DNA from 3 places in the Blautia hansenii DSM 20583 genome. Region 1 is predicted to be linked to each of the others. Evidence: a T-box and tRNA genes for the amino acid it is inferred to sense, from the RefSeq annotation. Region 1 holds a T-box; the other regions hold tRNA genes.
The links. The T-box of region 1 lies ahead of leuS (leucine--tRNA ligase). A T-box ahead of a tRNA ligase gene usually reads a tRNA of that ligase, here a tRNA-Leu.
Positions count from the first base shown of each region.

Region 2: it encodes a tRNA-Leu, which carries the amino acid that the T-box ahead of leuS (leucine--tRNA ligase) is inferred to sense. The anticodon was not compared.
Region 3: it encodes a tRNA-Leu, which carries the amino acid that the T-box ahead of leuS (leucine--tRNA ligase) is inferred to sense. The anticodon was not compared.

Region 1 covers NZ_CP022413.2:1,300,825-1,311,152, reverse strand. Annotated here, with positions in the region: gene CGC63_RS06385 (P-loop NTPase family protein) at 192-689, opposite strand; gene CGC63_RS06380 (hypothetical protein) at 1,097-1,285, shown strand; gene CGC63_RS06375 (Uma2 family endonuclease) at 1,431-1,973, shown strand; gene leuS (leucine--tRNA ligase) at 2,084-4,498, opposite strand; T-box leader at 4,549-4,776, opposite strand; gene CGC63_RS06365 (hypothetical protein) at 4,796-6,469, opposite strand; gene CGC63_RS06360 (elongation factor G) at 6,648-8,735, opposite strand; gene CGC63_RS06355 (prephenate dehydrogenase) at 8,927-10,024, shown strand; gene aroA (3-phosphoshikimate 1-carboxyvinyltransferase) at 10,036-10,328, shown strand, end outside.
Region 2 covers NZ_CP022413.2:828,997-839,324, reverse strand. Annotated here, with positions in the region: gene CGC63_RS04250 (undecaprenyl-diphosphate phosphatase) at 1-29, opposite strand, end outside; gene carB (carbamoyl-phosphate synthase large subunit) at 41-3,238, opposite strand; gene CGC63_RS04240 (carbamoyl phosphate synthase small subunit) at 3,238-4,311, opposite strand; tRNA gene CGC63_RS04235 (tRNA-Leu) at 4,542-4,625, shown strand; gene clpX (ATP-dependent Clp protease ATP-binding subunit ClpX) at 4,765-6,192, opposite strand; gene CGC63_RS04225 (S1C family serine protease) at 6,334-7,932, opposite strand; gene CGC63_RS04220 (D-alanyl-D-alanine carboxypeptidase family protein) at 8,120-9,352, shown strand; gene CGC63_RS04215 (AzlD domain-containing protein) at 9,408-9,713, opposite strand; gene CGC63_RS04210 (AzlC family ABC transporter permease) at 9,710-10,328, opposite strand, start outside.
Region 3 covers NZ_CP022413.2:1,715,027-1,725,354, forward strand. Annotated here, with positions in the region: gene CGC63_RS08555 (Nif3-like dinuclear metal center hexameric protein) at 1-591, opposite strand, end outside; gene CGC63_RS08560 (tRNA (adenine(22)-N(1))-methyltransferase) at 581-1,285, opposite strand; gene rpoD (RNA polymerase sigma factor RpoD) at 1,297-2,421, opposite strand; gene dnaG (DNA primase) at 2,476-4,260, opposite strand; gene CGC63_RS08575 (deoxyguanosinetriphosphate triphosphohydrolase) at 4,276-5,295, opposite strand; gene CGC63_RS08580 (deoxyribonuclease IV) at 5,438-6,274, opposite strand; tRNA gene CGC63_RS08585 (tRNA-Leu) at 6,395-6,478, opposite strand; tRNA gene CGC63_RS08590 (tRNA-Leu) at 6,522-6,605, opposite strand; gene CGC63_RS08595 (amidohydrolase family protein) at 6,663-7,964, opposite strand; gene CGC63_RS08600 (amidohydrolase family protein) at 7,975-8,847, opposite strand; gene glpK (glycerol kinase GlpK) at 8,869-10,328, opposite strand, start outside.

The DNA of each region.
Region 1 (10,328 bases):
ACACTTCAAATTCTTTAAAACCAATAGCCAAATAAAACCTGTTTGTCTTATCATAGGCTTCATATTTTCCCGTTTGAACTGTTTTAACCTGAATAAAGGAATATCCCTTTTTCCGTCTCTCTCAAATATAGAAAACCAACTGGGCAATGCTTCCAGCACATTCCGTGCAATTTTCTTTTATCTCACCCCTATTACCCAAACGTCTTTGATAAATAATCTTCTATATCAGCTCTTGAGTGAAAAACATAAATGCTCTTTTCACCTTTATATCTATCAAGCAATTCATATATGATTGGCAATTCATTTTTAGGAAAATCCATAATCCATTGTTTAAATTCTTCATCAAACTGGGTCTCTATCCATGGCATATCTACACGTTGTTTGCCTATGCGTGATTTTGCTCCGGCCAGACATTCCTCTACCGGAAAATCTAATAAAAATATGGCTTCACACCATTGAATACGCATTTCAAGTGTTCTTCCATAATTTCCATCTATAATCCATTTCTCCTTTAAAACAATTTCTTTTAATTTCTCATCAAATATATTTCTGTCAACAGTTGTCCTGTCAGGCTTGTGCCATAGCATATCAAGATAATACAAAGGCAAGTGCATTTTATCACTCAGCTTTCTCGCAAATGTACTTTTTCCTGCACCCGGACAACCAATTATGATTGCTTTTTGAAACATAAAAAGGCCACCTCCAAAACGACCTAAAATTTTGCTTGACTTAATGTAAGACATTCACACAATATCATATATAACGAATACTCTGTTTATCCTCAATAATATCATACTTTGTAATTATTTACACCTTTATAAGCATAAAATATAACGCAGACAATATTTCTCAGCTAATCCTCAGATAGTGGCACCTCTCTCTGTCTGTAGGATTTCTTCCAATGGTTACTTTCCATTTCAGAACCATTTGCTTCATACTTTTTGTCCCCTTTCTTTTAGCTTGATTATATCATACTACGTACGTAGTTTTTATATATTACAACTATGTACATAGTTTTATTTTTATAGTATTATATTATTATAATCGAAAAGATGTCCTTTAATTTAAACACCACATCTGGAAAGAAGGTGTAAATATGGCTGATAACGAAAGTAAAAAGAAGTACGATATACAATATGCAAAAAACAAATTAAAACGTATTCCTCTTGACGTCCAGAAAGAAAAATATGATGAAATAAAAGCAGCAGCAGTAATAGCTGGGGAAAGTGTAAATCGCTACATAAAAAATGCAATCAGTCAAAGAATGGAACGTGAACAATCATAAATAAAATCACTTTATTTTTAAAAAAATCTGTACATTGAGTTTCACCCTTTAAATGCAGAACTTATTCCCTCAGATCCATATTTTAGACGAAAAACAGGCAAGACTAAGAAAAGAGCACAGCTAACCATTGAAAGGAAGTGTTTACATGGCTTTACCACAAGAACAAGGTTACACTATTGAAGATATTTACGCTTTACCGGAAGGGACTAGGGCAGAATTAATTGATGGAAAGATTTATTACATGGTACCGCCCAACACAAAACATCAACGAATTTCTGGTTTCCTGCATAGTAAAATATACCAATATATTTCAAATCATAATGGTACTTGCGAAACATTTACAGCTCCATTTGCAGTGTTTTTATCTAAAGACAACAAAAATTACGTTGAGCCGGATATAAGTGTTATATGTGATAAAAACAAACTCACAGACAAAGGATGTGTAGGTGCACCAGACTGGATAATAGAAATTGTGTCACCCGGCAGCAGACGAATGGACTATTTCACCAAACTTTTTAAATATCGCACTGCCGGCGTAAAAGAATATTGGCTTGTCGACTCAGATAAGAATAGAATTCTGGTATACAATTTTGAAAATGAAGATACTCAGGAATTTACTTTTTCTGACATCATAAAAGCCGGTATATATACAGATTTATCTATTGATTTTTCACAGCTTAATATTTAACTTTTATGGACTATCGGTTAATACCAATTTTTAAACTCTAAGTTTCAAAACAGTGAATACAAAAAAGAGCCAAAACCCTTATTTTACAAGGGAAAAGGCTCTTTTTATTATTATTTCATGACGATATTAATAATTTTCTTCGGAACATAAATTTCCTTTACAATATTTCCTGTCAATTTATCAGCAATTGCTGCTTTACCTGCTTCAATAGCTTCTTCTTTTGTTGCTTCTGCGCTGATGGAAATTACAGTTTTTGTCTTTCCGTTAATCTGAACAGGAACTTCAATTTCATCATCTTTCATGGCATCTTCATCTGCTGTTGGCCACTGTGTATGGAACACAGAATCTGTATGTCCATATTCCTGCCATAATTCTTCTGACACATGAGGTGCAAACGGAGCTAAAAGCTGTACAAAGGCTTCAATGGTTGCTTTGTCTATTCCGCCTTCTTTTTTCGCCATATCAATCAGCTTGTTATTATATTCCATAAATCCGGAAATAACTGTATTCAGGCTGAAGCTTTCCAGACGCTGTGTAATGTCATAAACAAGTTTATGACGCATTTTTACCATTTCTTTTGTCTCTGCAACATTTGCTTCCTTACTGTCCATAGCCAGTTTCCAGAAACGGTTGATAAAGCGGTATACACCATCAATACCTCTGTCATCCCATTCTGCATCTAATTCCGGCGGACCTACGAATAATTCGTAAAGTCTTAACGCATCACATCCGTAGTCTCTTACCAAATCATCAGGAGAAACAACATTTCCTTTTGATTTACTCATCTTGATACCATTTTTACCTGTAATCATACCCTGATTAAACAGTTTCTGGAATGGTTCATCAAAATCAACCACACCAATATCGTACAAGAATTTTGTGTAGAAACGAGAATACAGAAGATGCAGTACCGCATGTTCTACACCACCGATATACATATCTACCGGAAGATATTTCTGCGCTTTTTCCTTAGAAACTAATTCTTCTGTATTTTTATTATCTACATAACGCAGGAAATACCAGGAAGAACCAGCCCACTGAGGCATAGTATTTGTTTCTCTCTTAGCTGGCGCTCCACAGCATGGACAAGTAGTGTTTACCCATTCTTCAATGCCTGCTAATGGGGACTCTCCTGTACCTGTTGGCTCATAAGACTCTACATCAGGCAATGTCAATGGAAGCTGGTCTTCCGGAACAGGCACATTACCGCAATTCGGGCAGTGAATAATCGGAATTGGTTCACCCCAGTAACGCTGACGGGAGAATACCCAGTCACGTAATTTGAAGTTTACGGTTTTACGTCCGATACCCATTTTTTCAATCATTTCAGGAGCTTCTTTTTTCAGAACCGCAGACTCCATGCCATTCCATTCACCGGAGTTAATCATGGTTCCGGAAGCTTCTGTATAAGCTTCTGTCATGTTTTCGATTTCTTTTCCGTCTTTTGCAATAACCTGAACAATCGGAATATTGAATTTCTTTGCAAATTCAAAGTCACGGTCATCATGAGCAGGTACGCACATAATTGCGCCTGTACCATAGTCAGCCAATACATAATCAGATAACCAGATTGGAGTTTTCTTGCCATTTAATGGGTTAATTGCATAGCTTCCTGTAAACACACCTGTTTTTTCTTTGTCCTGAAGACGGTCTACGTTAGATTTCATAGAAGCGTCGTAAATATATTTTTCTACGGCTTCTCTTGTTTCATCAGTAGCCAATTCTTTTGCCATTGCATGCTCCGGAGCTAATACCATAAAGGTTGCGCCGTGAAGTGTATCCGGTCTTGTAGTATAAACGGTGATTTTCTCGTCTTTTCCTTCTACCGGGAACTGAACTTCTGCACCATAGGATTTTCCAATCCATTCTGCCTGCATCTTTTTAACTTTTTCCGGCCAATCCAGTTTATCCAAATCATTTAATAAACGGTCTGCATATTTTGTAATTCTCAGCATCCACTGACGCAGATTTTTCTTTGTTACTTCTGCGCCGCAGCGTTCACATTTACCGTTTACAACTTCCTCGTTTGCAAGTCCTGTTTTACAGGAAGGACACCAGTTAATTGGGAATTCTTTCTCATAAGCCAGACCTTCTTTGAACATTTTTACAAAGATCCACTGTGTCCATTTATAGAATTCCGGATCTGTGGTATTTACTTCTCTGTCCCAATCATAAATAGCAGAAATATCATTTAACTGTCTTTTGAAGTTTTCTACATTTTCTGCTGTGGATTTGGAAGGATGCACACCCATTTTAATTGCATAGTTTTCTGCAGGAAGTCCAAAAGCATCCCAGCCCATTGGATGAATTAAATAATATCCCTGCATCATTTTAAAACGACTCCATACGTCAGAGATTACATAGCCTCTCCAATGTCCTACGTGAAGACCGTTTCCTGAAGGATATGGAAACATATCCAGACAATAATATTTTGGTTTTTTGCCATCATCAACATTTACCGGGTTTTCTTCCCAGTTTTTACGCCATTTCTGCTCAATCGCCTTATGATTATAAGGTACTGCCATTTTCTTTTCCTCCTGTATTGTAAAAATAAAGAAGCCCTCTCATCTCCTAATTCAGAGACGAAAGGGCTTAAATTCCGCGGTACCACTCTAATTCACAGATGCTTATCTGTGCACTCATTTTTCTGTAACGGGAAATCCCGCCCAAATCTACTTAAAGCAAAATACTGTTCAATTTGGGAACTCCGAGGCGAGTTGGGAAGCTTACGCATCTGCCTTGCACCAGACGGCAGCTCTCTTTATACGCAGTTTTTCTTAATACTCCTCTTCTACGTCTGTCTGTATGAAACTATACATATTTTACTCAGTGGTTTCTTTTTTGTCAACCCCTGTCTCCGGTTTTTTATCACCTAAAGCCGTTACTGTGGAAATCGGTTCTTCCGGAATAAAATGTACGGTCAAACTATCACCTACATCATATCCCACAATTTCCGGATATTCTGTCACCGGAATATCAAAAATAAATTTCTGCGCTGTCTGTCCTGCTTCCAGTCCTTTTACTTCTGCGTTTTCACCGCCCAGTGTAATATAGAAGTGAGAGTTTCCTTCAATAACTGCCTGTGCCATTTTTTCAATGGTTCCTGTCATGGAAATATCACTTTCTGTTCCCACACCTGATGCAATACCATTGTCTGCCAGCAGTTTTTCATAATTCTTCTCACATTCTGCAACGGTATCTCCAATGGCAACGGTCTGATATTTCTGCACATTTACCATAGCATATTTCTTTACAAGACCTGCGCCGTCCTTTAATGCCATAAAGTATGTCGGCTGGTCTGAAATATTTAACAGAAGCGGGAATGCCGCCTGATATTTCAAGTTCTGTACCTGACCTTCTGCAGAATCCATAGCAGAACGTTCCTGAGCACCATCACAAACATAATATCTTGTTTCCATAGTTCTCTGGTTCATCAGTACAAATCCGACATTCGATTTATCACCACTTACAGATGTTACACCGGTATATACCCATACATCATCATCTAAAGCCAGATAGTTGTTTCCGTCTGTTGTCTTTAAACAGCCTTTCTGTCCCAAAACACTGTTCAAAAAACCATTTTTCAACATTCCGTGATAATTATAAAGCTCTAAAAGTAAATCTGCCGGATATGCACGGTCTACCCACTGTGGGCAATCCTCAATTTTATAATCCTTTGTTTCACCTGTCTGTGCATTGCAAAGTACCACTCTGCCGATAGTCTGCCCTCCGAATAAGCCAATGTTAAATTTCTTTACAGGACAAATCCAGTATGGTGTCCCTTCATCGTCAATTTCAAAGCTTAACTGGTCAAACATATAAGCCGGATATTTAAAACGCAGATGACGATAAATGTTGCGGTTAAAATATTCTGACTCTGAATATTTAATCGGTTTGTCCAGTTTTACCAGTTCTGTATTCTGTGTTGCCATATCAATTCGGATATAGGCAGGAATTCCTTCCTTCTGGTTTGTCAGCCATTTAATTCCACTGGCGTATACAAGAGGTGTTACACGATAAGGCTGTCCCTGATAGTTAATCTGTGAATACAGACTGCTCACTTCAAACTGAGACACCATATCTACCATACTTCCCATTTTTCTGTTTCCCAGAAGCTCTGCGGACTCTTTGTCTAACAGAGGAATTTGGTCATAGCTGATTTCTTTAATGTCTTCTGTAAAATCTCTTTCCTCCGGTGTTACCAACTGCTGATATTTTTTCGCATTGACAATAGGGGAAGATAACAAAGTTCCCACACCATAGACAACAATAATTGCAAGAACCAAAAACAGCCCTGCTTTCATGACCTTACTGCTTTTAATTTCCTGTGGACTGCGAAGCCTCTTGCGAACAGCATAAATTACCAGCAGTAAAACAACTACCGTACCAAGGAAAAACCAAAAGCCACTTTCGTGAATGTTAATTGCCGGCAACGTAATGTAATAATAAACAAATGCCAGAAGCAGTATTCCAAGTCCTGCTGCAATTTTTTTCATACTTTCTACCAACCTTTCCAAGCAATTTTGCTTTGTTCAGTATTGTAACATTCTTTTTATCCGGTTACAACAGTAAAACGTAATTTCCTACACAATTAAAGAAGAGGCTGCCGCTTTCAATACATATTCTGAATATTCAAAGCAACAACCTCTTATTTTTCAATTTTCTATTTTTTAATTATTCCTCTTCTGCTTTCGCACGAGCCGCAATTTCCTTCTCCTGAATGTCAGAAGGCGCTTGTTCATAGCGGGCAAATTCATAAGAAAATTCACCGCTTCCTCCTGTCATGGAACGAAGGTCTGTGGAATATCCGTAAATGGAGAGCATCGGTACGTCTGCTTCTACAACTGTATAGCCTTTCCGTGCAGTATCCGGGTTCATTCCCAGTACACGGCCTCTTCTCTTGTTCAAATCGCCCATAACATCTCCGGTAAATTTATCCAGTACGCTTACTTTCATGGATACAATCGGCTCTAACAGTACGGGTGACGCTTCCATAAAGCCTTTCTTAAATGCCTGAATAGCTGCTGTTTTAAATGCCATTTCAGAGGAGTCTACCGGATGGTAAGAACCGTCATATAAAGTAGCTTTCACACCCACTACCGGATAAGAAGCAACAGGGCCTTTCAATACAGACTCCTGAATACCCTTTTCTACTGCCGGGAAGTAATTCTTCGGAACTGCTCCGCCTACAACGGTCTGTTCAAATACATAAGGAGTTTCCAAATCGCCGGATGGTTCAAATGTCATTTTTACATGACCATACTGTCCATGTCCGCCGGACTGTTTTTTGTATTTGTATTCCACATCTGATTTTTTACGAATAGTTTCTTTAAACGGAACCTTCGGTTCAGATAAAACAATGTCTACTTTATAACGTTCTTTTAATTTGCTTACCACAATGTCCAGATGCTGCTCGCCAATACCATATAATAAAGTCTGACGGTTCTGTGCATCGTTGACTGCTTTCAAGGTCAAATCCTCCTGCATCATCTTTGCCAATGCCTGAGATACCTTATCATCATCGCCCTTATTTACTGTCTGATAACGTTTGTAAGTATAAGGAGTAGAAATATCTGTTTTACCGTAAAGGATTGGTGTGGTCTTTGTAGCCAGTGTATCTCCTGTGGTCACGGTACCCAGTTTTGCAATAGCTCCAATATCTCCTGCGTGAAGCTCTGCTACTTCGATTGGCTTTGAGCCTTCCAGAACATAAAGCTTATTCAGCTTTTCTTCGGAGTCCTTGGATACGTTAAAGAGAACATCGTCTCCTTTGATAACGCCGGAACATACCTTAACCAGTGAATATTTTCCTAAGAACGGGTCAACGATTGTTTTAAATACATAAGCAGATTTTGCTTTTGTAAAATCGTAATTTGCCTGATAAATTTCGTTTGTCTTTGTATTCATACCTGCACAGGTCTTCTGATCCGGACTTGGGAAATATCCGCAAATATCATCTAAAAGGTTTGCTACACCCTGAATATTAACAGCAGAACCCATACATACCGGAATAATACTTCCGTCAGAAATATTCATTTTTAATGCTGCAGAAACCTCTGCTACGGAGAACTCTTCTCCTGCAAAGTAACGGTCCATAAATTCTTCGCTGATTTCTGCTACGGACTCCATTAAAGTCTCATGATATTTTTCTAAATATTCGTTCAAATATTCCGGAACAGGACATTCCTTTTTCTGTCCTCTTTCAATATATCTTCGACCTGCCTGTTTTACGATATTTACATATCCTACAAATTTGCCGTCTTCTCGAATTGGCATGTGCAACGGCGCAATTTTTTTGCCGTACAGCTCTGTAAGCTGCTCTACCACCTGACGATAGCTGACATCATCAATATCCATTTCCGTAACGAAGAACATTCTTGGAAGATTATATTTCTCGCACAGCTCCCACGCCTTCTGTGTTCCTACCTGAACACCGTCCTTACCGGAAACAACAATAATCGCTGCGTCAGCCGCTCCTACTGCTTCTTCGACTTCCCCCACAAAGTCAAAATAGCCCGGAGTATCCAATACATTAATTTTTACTTTTCCCCATTCAATCGGAATTACAGATGTAGAAATTGAAAATTTTCTCTTTATTTCCTCTTTATCAAAATCACTGATCGTGTTGCCATCTGTTACCTTTCCCATTCGGCTTGTAATACCTGATAAATAAGCCATTCCTTCTGCCAGAGTTGTTTTTCCGGCACCCCCATGACCAAGCAGGACCACATTTCTAATTCTGTCGGTTCTAAAAACGTCCATATGTAATACCTCCCAAATATATTATGTGTATATTTTACTAAAAAAATTGATATATTTCAAGTATTTTATTCAAATTAAACAAGTTTTTTTCTTATTCCTTTCACACACACCAATAGAATTGACAATTGTAAAAACCTGTCATAAAATGATACTGTTTGACAGCATTTTAATTAGAAGGAGTATGAAAATATATGGAAACCACAACTATTGGTTTTATTGGTCTGGGGCTTATCGGCGGCTCCATTGCAAAAGCAATACGAAAATTTCATCCGGATTATCAGATTATCGCTTATAACCGCACAACAGATACCTTAAAGGATGCGGTTTTTGACGGAATTGTGGATATTCCCTGCAATGAGCATGACCCTCGCTTTGCCCTCTGTGATTATATTTTCTTGTGTGCCACAGTGGACTACAATATCGAATGTCTTCCATGGCTGAAGCAGGTCATCCGCCCCGGTTGTATTCTCACTGATGTAGGCAGTGTAAAGGGGGAAATTCACCGAAAAGTCACAGAACTTGACATGGCTTACAACTTTATCGGGGGACATCCTATGGCAGGAAGTGAACACATGGGATATGAGCATTCTACCGACCATTTGATTGAAAATGCCTACTATATTCTTACCCCGTCTGAGGAGGTTGGTCTTGATAAAATAGGAAAGTATACCGAACTGGTAACTTCCATTGGCGCTTTGCCTATGATTTTGACTTGGGATGAGCATGATTTTATTACTGCTGCCGTAAGCCACCTTCCTCATATTGTGGCTGCATCTCTTGTAAATGTAGTGAAAAAGCTGGACTCTCCTCTGGAGCACATGAAAACCATTGCGGCAGGCGGATTTAAAGATATTACCCGTATTGCATCCTCTTCTCCGCACATGTGGCAGCAGATTTGTCTGGAAAATCCGGAGCATATTTCAAAGGTTTTAGATGAATATATACGCTTGATTGTGCAGGCAAAATATTTAGTGGACCAAAAAGATGCCAATGGTCTTTACGATATGTTTTCACAGTCCAAGGAATACAGAAATTCCTTTAATGATGTCCCCAGCGGACCAATTAAAAAGGATTTTGCCCTGTACTGTGATATTATTGATGAAACAGGTTCTATTGCTACCATTGCAACTATTCTTTCTATGAATAATATCAGTATTAAAAATATCGGCATTCTTCACAACAGAGAATTTGAAGACGGCGTATTAAAAATCGAATTTTACGATGAGGATGCCTTAAAACAGGCTTTGGAACAGCTGACAAAGCGCAATTATAAAATTTATGAGAGATAGGAGGTTTTTCTATGATTTTTAAAAAATCCACTCCTCTTCGAGGAGAGCTTGCCGTTCCGGGAGATAAATCCATCTCTCACAGAGCCGTCATGCTCGGGGCTCTTGCAAAAGGAACCACTTCTGTTACCAATTTTTTAAAAGGCGCTGATTGTCTGTCTACAATCTCCTGCTTTGAAAAAATGGGCATTGAAATTGAACAGCTTCCTTCGGAAATTTTAATTCACGGCAAAGGACTTCACGGCTTAAACGCTCCTGAAACGATTTTAGATGCAGGAAACAGCGGAACTACTACCCGCCTTTTATC
Region 2 (10,328 bases), 470 kb from region 1:
ACAACCTTTAACAGTTCTAAAATATCCATACCTTCTCCTCTTAAATTGCTGCGATATCAATCAATTCCAGCTTTTGAATATCTGTGTTTTCCAGACTGGTTACCAGTGCCTCTGCCGTATCTAATGCGGTTAATACATTTACGCCTGTTTCAATGGCATTTCTTCTGATAATAAATCCGTCCTTTGCCTTATCCACACCCTGACTCGGCGTATCAATAACAAGGTCAATCTTATGTCCCAGAATTAAGTCCATCAGGTTTGGTGACGGCTGCTCAATCTTATTAGTTCTCACTGCCTTCACACCGTTTTCATTTAATACTTTTGCAGTGCTTCTTGTGGCATAAATCTTATATCCCAAATCAGAGAAACGTTTTGCAATAGGAATAATATCCTGTTTGTCTTCATCTCTTACGGTGATAATCATATTTTTATGCTTTGGAAGATTGATGCCTGCTCCCAAAAAGGCTTTGTACAGAGCTTCATTAAAGCTTTCGGAAATTCCCAGACATTCTCCTGTGGATTTCATTTCAGGTCCCAGACTGATGTCCGCACCTCTGATTTTTTCAAAGGAGAATACCGGCATTTTCACTGCATAATATTTTGCTTCCGGCTGAAGTCCCGGTGTATATCCTAAGTCCTTTAATTTATGTCCTAAAATTACCTTTGCAGCTAACGGAACGATTGGAATACCTGTCACCTTGCTGATATACGGTACGGTACGGCTGGAACGTGGATTTACTTCAATAACATATACTTCCTCACCACATACAATGAACTGAATATTAATCATTCCCAGCACATGAAGAGATTTTGCCAGTCTTCGTGTGTATTCCTCAATAGTCTTTTTCGCAGTCTCACTGATGGTTCTTGCAGGATATACAGAAATACTGTCTCCGGAATGAATACCGGCTCTTTCGATATGTTCCATAATTCCCGGAATTAAAATATCCTCTCCATCACATACTGCATCTACCTCGATTTCCTTACCCTGTAAATACTTATCTACCAGAATTGGATGTTCCTGTGCAATACGATTGATAATTCCAATATATTCTTCCACATCTTCATCATTAATAGCAATCTGCATCCCCTGTCCGCCTAATACATAAGAAGGACGTACTAAAACAGGATATCCCAGCTCATTTGCAGCTTTCTTTGCTTCTTCTGCTGTATATACTGTATGCCCCTTTGGTCTTGGAATATGACATTCCTCTAAAATACCGTCAAACAGCTCTCTGTCCTCTGCAGCGTCTACATTTTCTGCAGAAGTTCCCAGAATTTTCACACCCATTTTAATCAAAGCTTCTGTCAGCTTAATTGCTGTCTGTCCACCAAACTGTACGACTGCTCCATCCGGCTTTTCTACATTTACTACATTTTCCACATCTTCCGGTGTCAACGGCTCAAAATAAAGCTTATCTGCAATATCAAAGTCTGTACTTACTGTTTCAGGGTTATTATTGATAATAATGGTTTCGTAGCCTTCTTTTTCAAATGCCCATGTACAGTGTACGGAGCAGAAATCGAATTCTATACCCTGTCCGATACGAATAGGACCGGAGCCTAAAATCAATACTTTTTTCTTGTCTGTTTTACCTTCTGCTTCGTTTTCGCCGCCGTAAACAGAATAATAATATGGTGTACTTGCCTCAAACTCTGCCGCACAGGTATCTACCATTTTATAAGCTGCTGTAATGCCGTATTCTTTACGCAGAGCTTTTACTTCATCTTCTGTTTTACCTGCCAGTTTTGCAATCACATGATCCGGAAACTCAATTCTCTTTGCTTCTCTTAAAAGGTCTTCGGTAAGCTCTTTCTTTCTAAGCTCCTCTTCCATTTCTACAAGAATGGCAATTTTATCAATAAACCAGTTATCAATCTTCGTAATCTTATGAATGGTTTCGTAATCAACGCCTCTGCGGATTGCCTCGGCAATTCTCCAGATACGCATGTCATCTACAATGCAAAGCTCCTCTATTAAATCCTCTTTGGAAAGCCCTGTAAAATCATAAGACATGAGACTGTCCACATGCTGCTCCAGTGAACGGATTGCCTTCATTAAAGCGCCTTCAAAGTTATTGCAGATGCTCATAACCTCTCCGGTTGCCTTCATCTGTGTTGTCAATGTTCTCTTAGCGCTGATAAATTTATCAAATGGCAGACGAGGAATTTTTACAACACAGTAATCCAGCATTGGCTCAAAGCTGGCATAAGTTTTTCCTGTAATGGCATTTTTAATTTCATCTAAGGTATATCCAAGGGCAATCTTTGCCGCTACCTTTGCAATCGGATATCCCGTAGCTTTAGATGCCAGCGCAGAAGAACGTGATACACGAGGGTTTACCTCAATTACGCAATATTCAAAGCTGTTAGGATTTAAAGCATACTGTACATTACATCCGCCTGTAATTCCCAGCTCTGTAATAATATTTAAAGCAGAAGTACGAAGCATCTGATATTCTTTATCACCCAAGGTCTGAGATGGTGCGACTACAATACTGTCTCCGGTATGTACACCTACGGGGTCGAGATTTTCCATATTACATACGGTAATGCAGTTTCCTGCACTGTCACGCATTACTTCGTATTCAATTTCTTTCCAGCCTGCAATGCAACGTTCTACCAGTACCTCTCCTACACGAGACAGGCGAAGTCCGTTTTCCAGAATTTCTACTAATTCTTCTTCGTTATTGGCAATTCCGCCGCCGCTTCCTCCTAATGTATAAGCAGGGCGAAGAACTACCGGATAACCGATTTTATTACTGAACGCAATTCCGTCTTCTACATTCTTTACTACCAGAGAAGCTGCAATAGGCTCTCCGATTTTTTCCATAGTGTCCTTAAATTCCTGACGGTCTTCTGCCTTTTTAATGGTTTCGGAGGTTGTTCCGATAAGACGCACATTATGCTCTTTTAAGAAACCTCTTTCTTCCAGCTCCATAGCAAGGTTCAGCCCGGCCTGTCCGCCCAGAGTCGGAAGCACACTGTCCGGTTTTTCCTTTAAAATGAGCTGCTCTACCACTTCCACTGTCAAAGGCTCAATATAAACCTTATCTGCAATATCCTTGTCCGTCATAATCGTAGCCGGATTGGAGTTTAATAAAACGACCTCAATTCCTTCCTCTTTTAAGGAACGGCATGCCTGTGTACCTGCATAATCAAATTCTGCTGCCTGTCCGATAACAATCGGGCCGGAGCCTATCATCAATACCTTTTTAATATCTGGATTTTTCGGCATTATTTGGTCACCTCCATCATTTTTAAAAATCTGTCAAATAAATAGCCTGAGTCCTGTGGTCCCGGACAAGCTTCCGGATGGAACTGTACGGTAAAGATATTCTTTCCTGTATACTTTAAGCCTTCATTTGTCTTATCGTTAACATTGATAAATGCCGGAACAGCAATTTCCGGATTTAAGGTCTCTGTGTCGACTACATAACCATGGTTCTGAGAGGAAATATATACTCTTCCTGTTTCCAAATCCTTTACAGGGTGATTTCCTCCTCTGTGTCCGTATTTCATTTTCTTTGTGTCCGCTCCTGTGGCAAGCGCCATGAGCTGATGTCCCAGACAAATAGCAAAAATAGGAACTTCAGAGTCATATAATTTTTTTATTTCTTCTATAATAGAAGTACATTCCTTCGGATCTCCAGGGCCGTTAGAAAGCATAATTCCATCTGGATTTGTTTTCAGAATTTCCTCTGCTTTTGTGAAGGCAGGATAAACAGTTACCTCGCAGCCTCTTTCATTTAAAGATTTTGCAATATTATCTTTGGCTCCAAAGTCCATTAAAGCTACCTTCGGACCTTCTCCCTTTAAAACTGTTTTTTCTTCACAGGTTACACGTTCCACTACTTTTCCTGTGTTGTATGCCTTTAATCTTGGAATAATCTCTTCTAATTTATAAGCTGCATCTGTTGTAATCATTCCGTTCATTGTGCCTTTTTCTCTCAGCAGCTTCGTCAGAGCTCTTGTATCAATGCCTGCAATTCCCGGAATATCATATTGCTTTAAGAAGTTCTGAATCGTGTCTTCACTTCTGAAATTGCTTGGCATGCGAGATAATTCTCTAACGATATACCCATCCGGCCATGGTCTTAAAGACTCCTGATCTTCATGGCAAATACCATAATTTCCGATTAAAGGATAGGTCATACAGACTGCCTGTCCTGCATAAGAAGGATCTGTAAGCACCTCTAAATAGCCTGTCATAGATGTATTAAAGACAATTTCACTGATGATTTCCTTTTTAGAACCAATGCTGGTTCCTGTAAAAACAGTTCCGTCTTCCAGTATCAAAAATGCTTTCATGCTTTCACCTGTCTTCCTTTCTGAGCGGCTCTTTTGTAAAGCCCTATTTTTTCCCAAATTGCTAAAAGTTTATCACAACATATAGTAATTTTCAACCTTTTTTTTCATACTCTTGTGTAGAATATTCTCATAAAAAAACTTAAATTTTTTTCAAATTTACTGTTGACATTTCGAATAACATCATGTATTATATACCTTGTGCTTAAGACAGCACAAACTTAATAAGAAATGCAGGAGTGGCGGAATTGGCAGACGCGCAGGCTTCAGGTGCCTGTGGTAGCAATATCGTGTGGGTTCAAGTCCCATCTCCTGCATCTTTTTTTGTTTTACAGGATTTTATAAGAAAAGTGAAAGCATATCTTTAAACAATATCAGGAATGTCTATTCTCTCTAAAATGCAGTTCTGCATGAAAGATATAAATATTCCTGATATTTACTTAATGATATGCTTTTTTATTTTGCTTCCAGCATAGGCATTTCCTGACCTCTTAATAAAATTCTCGGACCGCCTGTATGCTCAATATATTCTTTTGTAATAATCACTTCTCCGATGCTGTCATCCTTTGGAATTTCATACATAATATCCAGCATATATTCTTCCAAAATAGCACGAAGAGCTCTGGCTCCTGTATGTTTCTCCAGCGCCATATCGGCAATGGCTTCCAGTGCGCCGTCTTCAAATTCCAATTTTACTTCATCCAACGCCAAAAGCTTCTGGTATTGTTTTAAAATCGCATTTTTCGGCTCTTTTAAAATTTCCACCAGCATATCTCTGTTTAATCCCGTTAAAGTAAAGATAATCGGAAGACGTCCCAAAAATTCCGGTATCATACCGAATTTTTTAATATCATCCACAGTTACTTTTTCCAGAAGGGTATTATCATGGTCGTATTTATCTTTTAAATCAGCCTGAAAACCAATAGATGCGGTTTTATTTAAACGTTCTTTGATAATTTCTTCCAAATCAGGGAAAGCTCCTCCGCAGATGAATAAAATATTTTTTGTATTCACAGTTGTCAGCGGAACCATAGCGTTTTTACTGTTTGCTCCCACAGGAACTTCAATTTCACTGCCCTCCAGAAGTTTTAACATTCCCTGCTGTACTGCCTCGCCGCTTACGTCTCTCTGATTTGTATTCTTTTTCTTGGCAATTTTATCAATTTCATCGATAAAAATAATTCCATGCTCCGCTCTTTCCACATCATTGTCTGCTGCTGCCAAAAGCTTACTTACCACGCTTTCAATGTCATCACCGATATAACCGGCTTCTGTCAAAGAAGTTGCGTCGGTAATGGCAAGAGGCACATCCAAAAGTCTTGCCAGCGTTTTTACAAGATATGTTTTTCCACTTCCTGTCGGTCCAATCATCAGCATATTGGATTTCTCGATTTCAATATCATCGTTCATATCCGCAAAAACACGTTTATAATGGTTGTAAACAGCTACGGACATTACTTTTTTTGCCTTTTCCTGTCCAATCACATACTCATCCAGACTCGCCTTAATTTTATGAGGCGCCGGAATACTCTTTATGTCAAAAACCTTTGGAGCTACCTTTTCTTTTGGCGCTTCCTGTTTTTTCTTTACCTTTTGTCTGTTTGGAATTTGATTTTGCAAAGAACTTAAATCAATCATACTGATATTCGGCATATTACGCATCAGCTCATCATAATTGATATTGCTGTTATTCATGGTATCAAAGCTTCTCTGCATACAATCTGTACAAATATGAATATCATTTGGAAGGTCTATCATCTTCCCTGCTTTGCTTTCCGGTCTTCTGCACATAAAACAGATTTTTTCATATTGGTCCTTATTTTCCTTCTCATCTGTTTCTTCAGATGGATTATTTGTCTTTAAATATTCTTTATCATCTGACATATCTCTTTCCTGCTTTCTTTCTGTTTTCCTCAGCTTAAACCACTTGTGGGTATCTTATCACAAATTAGTTTTTGCTACAAGTAAACTTTTTATAAAGGAAAAGGAAGCTGCGCCTAAAGCAACAACTTCCTTTCTTTATAATTAACGATTACCTAAGATTGGATTTCCTGATGTGGATGGTGCATCCTTTTTCGCACCCAATTCTACGGTAATGGTTTCTTCTTTATATTCTCCGCCGTTTGCTCTTGAAACTACGAAATCAATTTCTTCTCCGGCTTCATAATACTGAAGCTGCTCAATCAAACCTTCGTTTGTGCTTATGCTTGTTCCGTCAATTTTACGGATAATATCGCCTGCCTGAATTCCTGCTTCTTCTGCCGGTCCGTCTTCTACCACACTGTCTACAAATACACCTGTTGGCATGTTGTACATTTGAGATGCCTCTGCTGTCACATTTTTACAGGTAATTCCAAGGTAAGCGGCTTTATTTTCATCTTCTACTTTGCTTCTTGTCTTCTTACTCATCAAGTTATCTAAAATCGGCTCGGCTCTGGAAATCGGTATTGCAAAGCCCATACCTTCTACTTCATTGGAAGCAATTTTAGAGGAGTTAATTCCAACCAGCTCACCTTTCATATTCAAAAGAGCGCCGCCGCTGTTTCCGGGGTTAATGGCTGCATCTGTCTGAATAAAGGTACTGTCAATATTGTCAGAGCTTACTCTTTTATTTAATGCACTGACATAACCGCTTGTTACTGACTGTCCGTATCCTAACGCATTACCAATCGCAACAACCTGCTCACCGATAATCATATCATCGGAACTGCCAATGGTAGCCACTTTAATCTGGCTTAATACATCTGCCGGAATATCTGCTATTTTTACTGCAATAACAGCCAAATCATTATCTGCATCTGTACCCTTAATCTGTGCTTCTACTGCTGTACCTGCCTCTAAATCTGTACTATTCTCATCTGTTGCTGCGGTATCTTCCAAATTATTCTCGCCTGTGGAAGCTGCCGTACCATCCTGATTTGTAAAGCATACGGTAATGGACTCCGTATCTGCTACCACATGATTATTTGTAGCAATCAACAGCTCTTCGTCATTTTGTCCTACAATAATTCCGGAGCCGCTGCTCGGTACTGTCTGCGCCTGCACGCCAAAACCAAAGTAATTTGGAATTTCCTGTATGCTTATTCCCGTAATGGCTACAATAGACGGCATTACATTCTTAGCAACATCTGCCACTGTATTGCCTGTGGTTTCTATATTATTGATTGCATCTGCACCTTCTACGGTTTTACCGTCTGTAACCGGTGTATTGTCAATCGGAACCTTTTCCGGTCCCACCACTTCATTTCCCACATAATTTACACCTAAGAACACACCGCCTGCAACTAATCCGAAGACCGCTGCCACTGCTGCTGTCATTCCCAATTTTTTTGCTAAACCGGAAGACTGTTTCTTTTTCTTCGGCTGCTGTGGCTGATTTGGAGCGGAAAACTGATACGGCTGATATTCTTTCTTTTCTTCCTGTTTCTGTTCCTCCATTTTCGGTTCTTCAATCTTCATATCATCGCTGCCTGCTTCCTCTTTTTTATAAGAACGTGCATAGCATGGATTTTCCGGTGTAGGAATTTCTCCCGGCTCTTGCCTTGTTTCCTTGTTTTCATTTTGATTTTCATTTAAGCTTCCATTTTCCATTTCTTCATTTGTATTATTATATTCATCACTCATAGCCTTTACTTCCTTTCGTGAATTTCATTTCCCTTTTACGAGTTTTAGTCTATCAATTAATTGTGTTCAAATTGTGATAAAAAAGAAAATAAAAAGTGAAAAACCGCCTTTTCCTTTTTATTTTTTATTTCAAGAAATCCCCGTGTATGCTATACTATATATGATTAGAAAGAAGGAGGGATTTCACTTGCGTTATAAAAAACAAATACAAAAACTATTACTATCCGTCTTTTCCTTGCTGTTATGTCTTTTATCACCTTTATCTGTCAGTGCTCAGGATTTCCCCTCCGGATGGCCTTCTGCTCCTGAGATTTCCAGTGCATCCGGTGTCCTTATGGAGGCTTCCTCCGGACAGGTGCTTTTTGATAAATCTATGAATGAAATACGCTATCCGGCAAGCACTACAAAAGTAATGACAGCTCTCATTATACTGGAAAACATACCGGATTTAAACAAAAATATTACTTTTACCGACATTATTCTCCCTGACCTAGCTCCGGGAAATTCCACCATTAATGCACAGGTTGGTGAAGTTCTTACCGTAGAGCAATGTCTTTATGCTATTATGTTGGCTTCTGCCAATGAAGTTTGTACGCAAATGGCTGTGGAAGTAGCCGGTTCTGTGGAGAATTTCACGGCTATGATGAATGCCAAAGCCGCCGAAATTGGCTGTACTAACACGCACTTCGTCAATGCCAACGGATTGCCCGATCCTAATCATTATACAACAGCTTATGACTTGGCGCTTATTCTTCGGGAGGCTGTAAAAAATGAAGCTTTCTGTAAAATCGCAGGAGCTGCCAAATATACTATTCCTCCTACGAATAAAACTGCTGCCTCCAGAAATATGGAAAATCATAATGCGCTTCTGGTTGACGGAAAATATTATTACGAAGGAGCTATTGCAGGTAAAACCGGACATACAGAAGCAGCCAGAAACACTTTAGTTACCGCTGCCTCCAGAGAAGATATGACCTTGATTTGTGTGGTTCTTCGTTCTGAAAATGACGAACGCTTCACCGATACCAGAACACTTTTTGACTATGGATTTGACAATTTCCATAGCCAATCCCTTTACTGGATGGACAAAACCACACCGGCAGGAAACGTCATTCTGCCAAAAGCAGTCACTGCCGATGCACTTTCTGTTTCAGACAGCGATGAAAATAACCAGCGTACCCGTACTTGGTCCTATAACGGAACAGAACTATACAGAACTTCTATGCAGCTTCCTCTTTCCGTAGAAACACAGATTACCGCAGATATGTCCATGTTCCGAATAGGCACTGTAAAAACAATTTTTCCTTCCCCACTGCTTCTGCCTATCATAATAACTTTGACAATTTTGTTTGCAGTCATTATGATTATACTGATTGTAAAATACCACATCAGAAAACAAAATCGAAAAAAGAAAAGCTAAAAATTATGAGGTTGTCCTATGAAGTATTACTCCATAAAACAGCCTCATAATTTTTTTACAAAAACTCCACAATTCTTTCCACCAAAAACACAACAGTGCAAGCTGACAAAGCTACTACAATCAAGCTTTTCTTTCTTAATCCCATAAATACAGCCATGATAAAGCCACAAAATGCAGCGATTGGCGAGCTGGCTGCATAGAGAACAGCCGGAAATGTCATTGCAGTCAGGCAGGCATAGGGAATATAGTATAAAAACGAACGTACATAGACATTGGTAATCTTCTTTTGCACCAATGTAAGAGGCAACATCCTAATCAGATAAGTGACTCCTGCCATTACAAAAATATATGCGTATATCATTCCTGTTCCTCCTTTATTGGAAATAAAACGGCGCCTAAGCCGGCTGCAAACACGGTGCAGATAATCATGGAAAATCCGGAAGAAATCCGCTTTCCTATGGGCAGATAATAAAGCGCTGTACTCAGACAAAGGGCTGTAAGAACAACTACCTTTACTTCCTTGTGCTCTGCTGCTACGGGAACTACAATGGCAATAAACATTCCATATAAAGCAACTCCCAGCGCACTGATTATCTCAGCAGGAAGAAGCGAGCCTGCCGCTGCTCCTGCAAAAGTTCCTCCTACCCACCCCAATACAGGAAGAAGTATTAATCCATACATATAGTGTGCCCCTATTGTTCCCGGCTTGGAGCTTGCCACTGCAAAGATTTCATCTGTCACTCCATAAGACACTGCCAGTCGTTCTCTCACTTTTACACTGCTGTCTAACTTCTGAGACAGGGAAAGGGACATCAGACTATATCTTATATTGATAACAAGCTGTGTCAAAGCCATTTCCATAAAAGATGCCTGAGCAAGAATTGCGTTCATGCCTGCAAACTGCCCCGCCGAAGTCAAATTAAGCAAAGAAATCAACACCGCATGGAATATGGATATACCGCTTTTGGCTGCCAGC
Region 3 (10,328 bases), 410 kb from region 1:
CTGCACACCGTTTTTCAATACCTGCTTCATCAGGCTTTTTCCGGAACCGGTACATATAGCAAGCTTTTCTATGATTTTATTTTCATTTCCGTAAATTTGCACAAAAGGAAGATACAGCCGGTCTTTTACAAATTTTCCACACTCTCTTAAAGTCATAGGAGCCGGCAAATCTCCGCACCGCCCTATTCCTTCTTTGCGTGTGTCTTCTTCGTAAGTGACATCTAATACTTCTCTGTGCGAAAGCTGTAAATAGTCTGCACTGAGTTCTGCCATTCCCAACACATCAAAATTCGTGTGCATTGCATAATAACAGATTTTATGCTGTACCATTTTAATAATCCGTCTTCCGATAAAATCATCTGCAGTAATTTTCTTCATTCCCGAAAAAATCAATGGGTGATGGGTAATAATCATATCAGCCCCACATTGAATGGCTGTGTCTATGACCTCATCTGTGGCATCTAATGCAAGAAAAATCTTTTTTGCTTCCCACGAAGCATCTCCCGCAAGAAAGCCGGAATTATCCCATCCCTCTGCAAAGGATACCGGATACTTTTCTTCTATTTTTGCAATAATATCTTTACACTTCATAATATGTAAGAGCCTCTTTTCTATCTTTCCATTCCTTTTCCAACTCGGAAATCCTTGCTTTTGCAGATGGTGTCTGTGAATTTTTCAGTTTTTCCAAAAGCTCCTCTGCTTTTACCTGTTCCCTGTCTAAAAACTCTTTTAAGACGGGATTTCTGTTCTGCAAAAGTTTTTTTCCATAGAGATATTCCGCTTCTGTCTGTTCCTTTGCTTTGCCATGAACAGCTCTCATAATCGGATAGTATTTTCCGTCTTCCAAAATCATTTCCTCATGAGTAATTTCATATCCATTTTCAATGAGAAACCTTCTGAAATGTCCGATTTCGGACTGAGGCTGTAAAACCAGTTCTGTTACTGTTTGCAGAACCTCGTTTCCTTCTGTAAGAATTTTCTCCATAAGGGGACCGCCCATACCGGCAATTACAACGCTCTGAACCTCATTTGGTTTTAAAGCCTTAACGCCGTCAGATAAACGAGTATCTATGTAATTTTCCAGTCCCCATTCCTGAATGTGCTCCTTCGCCCTCATAAGGGGACCTTGATTAATATCCATAGCAATGGCTTTTTCTATTTTCTTTTTCTGCAAAAGATAAATTGGAATATACCCATGGTCGCAGCCCACGTCTGCCAATCGCTTTCCTTCCTGTACAAAGGCTGCAACGTTTTGCAATCTTCTGGAAATCTGTATTTCTTTCATTGTACTCATCCTTAATCCAGATAATCCTTCAGCTTGCGGCTGCGGCTTGGATGACGAAGCTTTCTAAGCGCTTTTGCCTCAATCTGACGGATACGCTCTCTGGTTACGTTAAATTCTTTTCCTACTTCCTCCAGAGTTCTTGCTCTTCCGTCATCTAAACCAAAGCGCAGGCGAAGAACTTTCTGTTCTCTTTCTGTTAATGTGCCTAAAACCTCTACAAGCTGTTCTTTTAATAAGGTAAATGCAGCTGCGTCTGCCGGAACAGGAACATTATCATCCTGAATAAAATCGCCCAAATGGCTGTCCTCTTCCTCACCGATTGGTGTTTCCAAGGATACCGGTTCCTGAGAAATTTTGAGAATTTCACGAACACGCTCTACGGACATATTCATCTCTTCTGCAATTTCCTCCGGATGAGGTTCTCTTCCCAGCTCCTGTAAAAGCTGACGGGATACACGAATAAGCTTGTTAATGGTTTCTACCATGTGAACCGGAATACGAATAGTTCTCGCCTGATCCGCAATAGCTCTTGTAATCGCCTGACGTATCCACCATGTAGCATAGGTAGAAAATTTATATCCTTTACGATAGTCAAATTTCTCAACGGCTTTAATCAATCCCAGGTTACCTTCCTGAATTAAATCCAAAAATAACATACCACGTCCCACATAGCGTTTCGCAATACTTACTACCAGACGAAGGTTTGCCTCTGCAAGGCGTTTTTTCGCACTTTCGTCTCCTTCTTCCATACGCTGAGCAAGTGTAATCTCCTCCTCTGCACTTAAAAGCGGAACTTTACCGATTTCTTTCAGATACATACGAACAGGGTCTTCAATGCTGACCCCCTCCGGAACAGAAAGGTCGATATTTTCCATATCTACTTCGTCTTCCTCGCTGAGGTTTAAATCATCATCGTCACTGATAATTAAGTCGTCCATATCGTTGTCCTGAATTCGCAGGATATCAATTCCGTTTGCTTCCAGAAAATCAAATACTTTATCCATCTGCTCCGGCTCCAGAGGAAAATCCTTAAAGAAATCACTGATTTCCTGATATTCTAATACATTTTTCTTCTTTTTCGCCAGCTCCATAAGCTCTCCGAGCTTTTCGCTGAATTTCGCCATGTTCATTTCCATAAACTGTTCCTTCCTCTCACTTATTCTTCCTTAACAATCGTATATATCATTTCCTCAATCAAAAGAAATATGCAGCGTCACTCTGCCTCTCTCCAAATCCTCCAGACGCTTTCTGGCTTCTACAATCCTTTGCAGTCCGAAAAGGTCCGTAGGCGGTAAATTGGTGCTTTGCCATGCAATACTGTCTCTTTTTAGTCTGCATACCGTTTCCAGCACCGCCTTTTTTGCATCTTCCTCACTTTCCAAATGAAGAGAAGCATGAAACAGAGATGTAATTTCCTTCTGCTCCTCTGCGTCAGAAAACCGATTTAATAATTTTGCAGGATTTACCTCACCTTCTTTGTGCTGTTCAAATACTATTTCAGCAACCTTATGATACAAGGGTGTTGTAAAATCTGCCGGTTCTATCAATCCATCAATAGTTTTAAACATGGAAGGATAGGAGCTCAGCCATGTCAGCATCAGCTTTTGCGCCGTATGACCTGCATCTTCCTTGCCCTCTTTCTTTTTTGAAACAGCTTCCATTCTGGGCTTTACCGCAACGCCTGTTCCTGACAGCGCCATGTTATTTACCATTCTTCTTAAATCTTCAAATTTTATCTGATATCTGGCAGAAATACTTTCAATATAGTTGTTTCTTTCCAGCTCTTCCGGAAATTCCAGAAGTTTTCTGGCTATCTCCCGATAAAACTGTGTTTTACTCTCCGGGTCAGATAAATGGTATTGCTTTTCCAGTACCTTAATCTCAAACAGAAAATAGTTTTCTGCCTCCTCAAGACGCTTTTCAAAAGCCTCCTTGCCTTCTGCCTTAATAAATTCATCCGGGTCCTTATACGGCGCAAGGTTCACCACTCTCGGAGAAATTCCCGCCGCCTTTAAAATCGGAATACCTCGAAGGGCTGCTTTTTGTCCTGCCTCGTCACTGTCATAAGTCAGCAGAACCTCCTTTGTATAACGACTCATAAGACTGGCATGTCCTGAGGTAAGCGCTGTTCCGAGAGATGCCACCGCATTGTGAAAGCCTGCCTGGTACATGGCAATAACATCCATATAGCCCTCGCAGATAATAAAGTACGGTTTTCTGGAGGTACGGGCAATATTCAAACCGTATAAATTCCGACTCTTATCAAAAATTTTCGTTTCAGGAGAATTCAAATATTTCGGTTTTGCATCTCCCATAACTCTGCCGCCAAATCCAATCACACGATTATTTACATCCATAATCGGAAACATCACACGGTTCCAAAACTTGTCCTGCATGCCTCTTCGCTCATCAATATTGAAAAGACCGGACTCTTTTAATAATTCATCAGAGTACCCCTGCCCCTTTAAATATTGATACAATGCGCCCGAATATCTGGGCGAACACCCCAATCCGAATTTTTTAATCGTATCCTCAGAAAGCTGTCTTCCTTTCAGATAATCCAATGCCGGCTTTCCGCTTTCCTGTTTTAGTTGATAGTAATAAAAAGAAGCTGCTTTTTTCTGAATTTCCAACAACATGGATTTAAAATCCGAAGCTGCCTTTGCTTCTTTTGAATATTCAACCTCAGGAAGCTGTACCCCTGCTCTATCCGCCAAATATTTCAACGCCTCTACAAAGCTGTAATTCTCATATTCCATAATAAAGGTAAAAACATTACCTCCTGCTCCGCAGCCAAAGCAATAATACATCTGCTTTCCCGGGCTTACTGAAAAGGACGGAGATTTTTCATTATGAAAAGGGCAAAGTCCAAAATAAGAGCTTCCCTTTCTCTGCAATTTCACATAATCCGAAATCACGTCCACAATATCGTTTTTTGAGCGGACTTCCTCAATCAAATCATCTGAATAATACATACAACTTCCTCTTTTCTACTGTCCCTTTCCCTGAACGCTCCAGCCTTTGGGAATAAAAAGCTCACGGAACTTTTCCAGAGAATACTGGTCTGTCATACCTGATATATAATCACATATTACTCTTTCCTTTGGTTCATCCTGATACAGAAGCTTTTGATATTCCTCTGACATCTTTTCCGGATATTTGCTGTAATATGTATATAATTCTTCTACTACATGTTCTGCCTTTTTTTCTTCACTTTTTGCCGCAGGATTTAAGTAAACATCCTGAAACATCAAAGCACGGATATCCCGAAACCCTTCTTCAATCTCCGGAGACATCATAATCTTATCTTTCCCCTGACTGTTCTCTACAATATTGTGGACAAATGTATTCAGCCTTTCCCTTGTAGTAGCTCCCAAGAGCATGCGCAAGGTAATGGGAATGTCATCTTCTGTAATAATTCCTGCTCTCTGAGCATCATCCATATCATGATGAATATAAGAAATCTTATCACAGTAACGAACTACCTGACCCTCTAAGGTATGAGGTTTTCCGCTGGTTCTGTGATTTAAAATTCCGTCCCGCACTTCCCATGTAAGATTTAACCCTTCTCCGTTTTTTTCTAAACGCTCCACCACTCGAACGCTCTGCTTATAATGTGCAAATCCCAAGGGGCAAACTCTGTTTAAGGCTCTTTCCCCCGCATGACCAAAGGGCGTATGCCCCAAATCATGTCCCAGCGCAATGGCTTCTACTAAGTCTTCATTTAAAGACAGCGCTTTCGCAATGGTTCTGGCTGTCTGAGAAACCTCAAGGGTATGGGTCAGGCGATTTCGATAATGGTCACCCTGAGGGGACAAAAATACCTGTGTCTTATCCTTCATACGACGAAATGCTTTACAGTGCACAATGCGGTCTCTGTCCCGCTGGTAAACTGTACGGATATCACATTCCTGCTCTTCTCTTTCCCTTCCCTTAGAATGAATACTGTGAGAAGCGTACGGGCTTAAAAGCTCTAATTCTCTTTTTTCCATTTGTTCACGAATATTCATAGGCAGTCACCTGACTTTCTGATACCTTTCGGCAAAACATCTTGCGGTAATACCGCATACTTTCAAAAGAACTCTTCATATTTATTATTTCCGAAATTTCTTCTATTTCCTCTTTTTCTTCTTGAAAATTTCTACAAATTTTCTACAATTCTTTATAGGAATTTCTTAAAAGTGCGATTTCTCCCGCATATCCTTCTAAATCATTTGGAGTTTCCAAATAAAAGGGCAGCTTTCGAAGCGCCGGATGATTGATTACTCTTACAATCGCTTCCAGTCCCAGCTTTCCTTCGCCGATTTTCGCATGGCGGTCCTTATGACTTTCCAATCCGTACATACTGTCGTTTAAATGAATTGCTTTTAGCCTGTCCAATCCAATCACTTTATCAAATTTCGTCAAAACTCCGTCCAAATCCTCTGCGATATCATATCCTGCATCATATACATGACAGGTATCCAAACAAACTCCCAGCTTCTCTTTTAATTCCACTCTGTCTATAATTTCTCTTAATTCTTCAAAACGGCTTCCTACTTCGCTTCCTTTTCCTGCCATAGTTTCCAATAATACCGTTGTGCTCTGCTTAGGATTAAGAATTTCGTTTAACATATCTGCAATATACTGAATTCCCACTTCCACTCCTTGTTTTACATGGCTTCCCGGATGAAAGTTATAACAGTTCCCCGGAGTATATTCCATTCTCCTTAAATCGTCTTTCATAGTATTCACTGCAAATTCTCGAATACTTTCATCCGCCGAGCAGGCATTCAGGGTGTATGGGGCATGTGCCAAAATTCTGTCAATCCCTTGATTTTTTGCCCTTATGAGAAAAGCGTCTACATCCTCTTGCTTAATTTCCTTTGCTTTTGCTCCTCTTGGGTTTCTGGTAAAAAACTGAAAAGTATTTGCGTGAATTTTCTCTGCTTCCTTTGCCATAGCTTCATAGCCTTTTGAGGAAGATAAATGACATCCAATTTCTAACATAATCAATCTCCTTTATTTTCTGCTCCTGTTGCATAGGAAACAATTCCCTATGCAATAAAATAAGCACTTATGCAAAAATAAAATCTCTTTTACTTTTACATAAGTGCTTGATTAACTTAGTGCGGGAGATGGGACTTGAACCCACACGTCTATACAGACACAAGATCCTTAGTCTTGCCTGTCTGCCAATTCCAGCACTCCCGCTTGCCCTACCTCTTGGTAAGCATTTGTATATTATGTATATACATGCGGGAGATGGGACTTGAACCCACACGTTTATACAAACACAAGATCCTTAGTCTTGCCTGTCTGCCAATTCCAGCACTCCCGCTTACCTGTCGTTTCTCTCAAACGACAAGTGAAAGTATAGCAAATGTTTTTCTATTCGTCAAGAGTTTTTTTCATTTTTTTCGTAGATTAAATTTCCCTTTACAAATTTACTTTTTATCTGTCTGTCATCTGCCAGATAAATAAGTCTTTCCAGCCGCTCTCTTACACTTAATTCCTGCGGATGTAAAAGCTCACTGTCATCAAAAACGACTGCATCAAACTCATATCCCTCCAGAAAGCTTCCCACTTTTCCGAAAAATGCTCCGCCTCCTGCTGTTCCCATATAAAACGCTTCCTCCAATGTCACCGGCTTCTGTTTTGCATCCACCAGACGCCAACGAAGCTTGGAGCATTGAATGGTATCTGCCATAGCTCTTAAAACAGAGGTGCTGTATCCTCCTGCCACATCACTTCCAAGTCCGACAGAAAGCCCCTCATCTAAAAACCGCCGAACAGGCGCAATACCGGATGAAAGATTTGTATTCGACTGTGGACAATGCGCAATAAACACACCTTGCTTTTTAATCAGAGAAATTTCCTCCTCCTTTAACCAGACACAATGTGCCATAATCGTAGGACAATCTCCTCCGAACAAGCCTGCCTGATAATACGCATCACTGTAACTGGAAGAATTGGGGCAAAGTTCCTGTACCCACTGAATTTCTCCCGGATTTTCTGACAAATGAGACTGCAAAGGCAATCCTGTTTTTTCCTGAATACTTTTCAATTCCGCCATCAAAGCATCGGAACAGGACGGAATAAATCTGGGGGTTAAAATAGGCTTCGTATGCTCATAACGCCCTTCTGTTTCCAGCAGCCACTGCCTTACCGCCTTTGCTGCTGCCTCTGCATTTTCCTCCTGTAAGCCCTCCAGTGCATTTCTGTCCATACTCACTTTTCCCACATAAGTATCCAGTCCGGACGCTTCCAGTAAATCCATCAATATTTTTGTTCCTTCTATATGCAGGGTAGCAAAAATCACAGCTCTGGTCACAGCGCTTTTCTTTAAATCCTCTACAAACATTGTATATGCCTTTTTTGCATAATCTGCATCAGCATATTTCATTTCCTCCGGAAAAGTATGCGTATTCAGCCAGTCCAGCAATTCCAAATCCATTCCCAAGCCCCGAAAAGCATACTGAGGCGCATGAGTATGCAAATCCACCAATCCCGGTATAATCAGCGCATCCCCCATATCTTTTACAATATAGCTTTCATATTCCTTTGGAAGCTCCTGATAAACACCTCTGCAAATCCCTTCCTGGCACACCACATAACTTTTTGGACAAATCACAAGCTTTTTGCTGCCGTCACTGTAACAAATATTCCCTCTCAAAACAAAGCCGTTCTTTTCCTGCATTTACTGATTATTACCTCCGTATAAATTTCTCCTGAATTTTTCTTTCCCCCTCCAGAAGCATTTCGGTTACTTCTTTATTATTCTTTCCCAAAATCTCCTGAAAACATTCCCATTCATCTTTAATACCCTGTCCATGAGGCACAAGATATGCTCCGGCATCGCTACCTAGTGCAAGCTGTACGCCTATTTCATATCCCATTTGTATATTGCGGCTTCCTGTTTCCCATATCTTTTCCAGAACCTCGTCGGAAAACCTGCCGCAGCCAATCATGTTTTTCACTACGGTTATAGTAGGCACCCACACGGTTTTATGTTCTTTCATTGCCCACATAGCTTCTTCATCTACATAGTTTCCATGTTCAATGCTATCTGCACCGGCAAGAGCTGCTTCCCGAACAGCCCTTGCCCCATTTGTATGTGCCATTACGGAAAATCCCTCTTCGTGAGCAATATGTACCATTTCTTTTACTTCGTCAAACCTCAAGGGTTCTTCTGTCACAGAGCCATCCATATCAAAATTCATAATACCCGTTGTCATAATTTTAATGAAATCTCCGCCTCGCTTTCTCACTTCCTTTACCAAGTCGGCATATTCTTTCATATTTTCAAAAGGTCTTCCTACAATTCCTCCGTAATGCCCTTTTTTATGAATGGCAAAAACAGGCGTCCGATAGGTAATTCCATATTGGGGTGCAATTTCCCTTGCTTTTTCAGACACTCCCAAAGCATCCCCTCCGTCCCTGACAAAGGAAACACCCTTTTCCTGATAAGTCCGAAAATGTTTATGAATAACATCTGTATCCACTCCGCTTTTATGACAGTTTACTGCTGCTCTGTAATTGAGCCCATTCATGAAAATATGTGCATGATTTTCTCCAAACATTATGACATCTTCTTTCTGAAATTAATCTTCTCTTGCCCATCCGTAGGCACATTTTACTGCCTTTTTCCAACCCTTTGTCTTTTTATCTCTTTCTTCCTTTGTAAGCTCAGGATAAAAGACACGGTCTGTACTCCAATTCTCAATAATTTCCTCTTTGCTGTTCCAATATCCCACAGCCAAGCCTGCCAGATACGCTGCCCCCATTGCCGTTGTTTCCACACACACCGGTCTTTTTACAGGAACCTGTATCATATCTGCCTGTGCCTGCATAAGGAAATTATTCGCGCTGGCGCCTCCGTCTACCTTCAGGAAATTCAATTCCATACCGGAGTCCGCCCTCATGGCCTCAATCACATCATGAACCTGATATGCCAACGACTCCAGAGAGGCACGGATAATATGACATTTATTCACGCCTCTTGTAAGACCTACAATGGTTCCTCTGGCATATTGGTCCCAATATGGCGCTCCCAACCCCGTAAAAGCCGGCACAACATAACATCCATTGGTATCCTTTACCTTCCTTGCCATATATTCTGAGTCTTCTGCCGAGTCAATCAGGCGCAGCTCATCTCTTAACCATTGAATAATCGCTCCTGCCACAAACACAGAGCCTTCTAACGCATAATTGACCTTTCCGTCCAGCCCCCATGCAATGGTGGTAACAAGACCATTTTGCGAAAAGACCGGCTTTTCTCCTGTATTCATCAGCAAGAAGCAGCCTGTCCCATAGGTATTCTTCGCATCTCCCTTTTCAAAGCAGGTCTGTCCGAAAAGCGCCGACTGCTGGTCTCCTGCTGCACCTGCAATGGGAATTTCTCCTCCAAAAAAGCTGCTGTCCGCCATTCCGTAAACGCAGCTGGAGGGTTTTACTTCTGGAAGCATACATTCCGGAATATCCAATTCTTCTAAGATTTCTTTATCCCACTCTAATGTATTGATATTATAAAGAAGTGTCCTTGATGCGTTGGAATAGTCCGTCACATGAACGGCTCCCTTTGTCATCTTCCAAATCAACCATGTTTCCACTGTTCCAAAAAGCAATTCTCCCTTTTTCGCACGCTCTCTGGCGCCTTCTACGTGGTCTAAAATCCATTTTACCTTTGTGCCTGAAAAATAGGCATCAATAATCAAGCCTGTTTTCTTTCGAAAAACCTCCGTAAGCCCCTTGGCTTTCAACTGGTCGCAATACTCTGATGTTCTTCTGCATTGCCAGACAATGGCATGATAAATAGGCTCTCCTGTATTTTTATCCCAGACAATAGCCGTTTCTCGCTGATTGGTAATACCGATTGCCGCAATATCCTCTGCATCAGCTCCTGCTTTTTGCATAGCTTCCACAGCAACGCCTAACTGATTAGACCAGATTTCATTTGCATCATGCTCCACCCAGCCCGGTTTCGGAAAATATTGAGTAAACTCCTTCTGCGCCGAACTGATAGTCTCTCCTTTTTTGTTAAATAAAATACATCTGTTGCTGG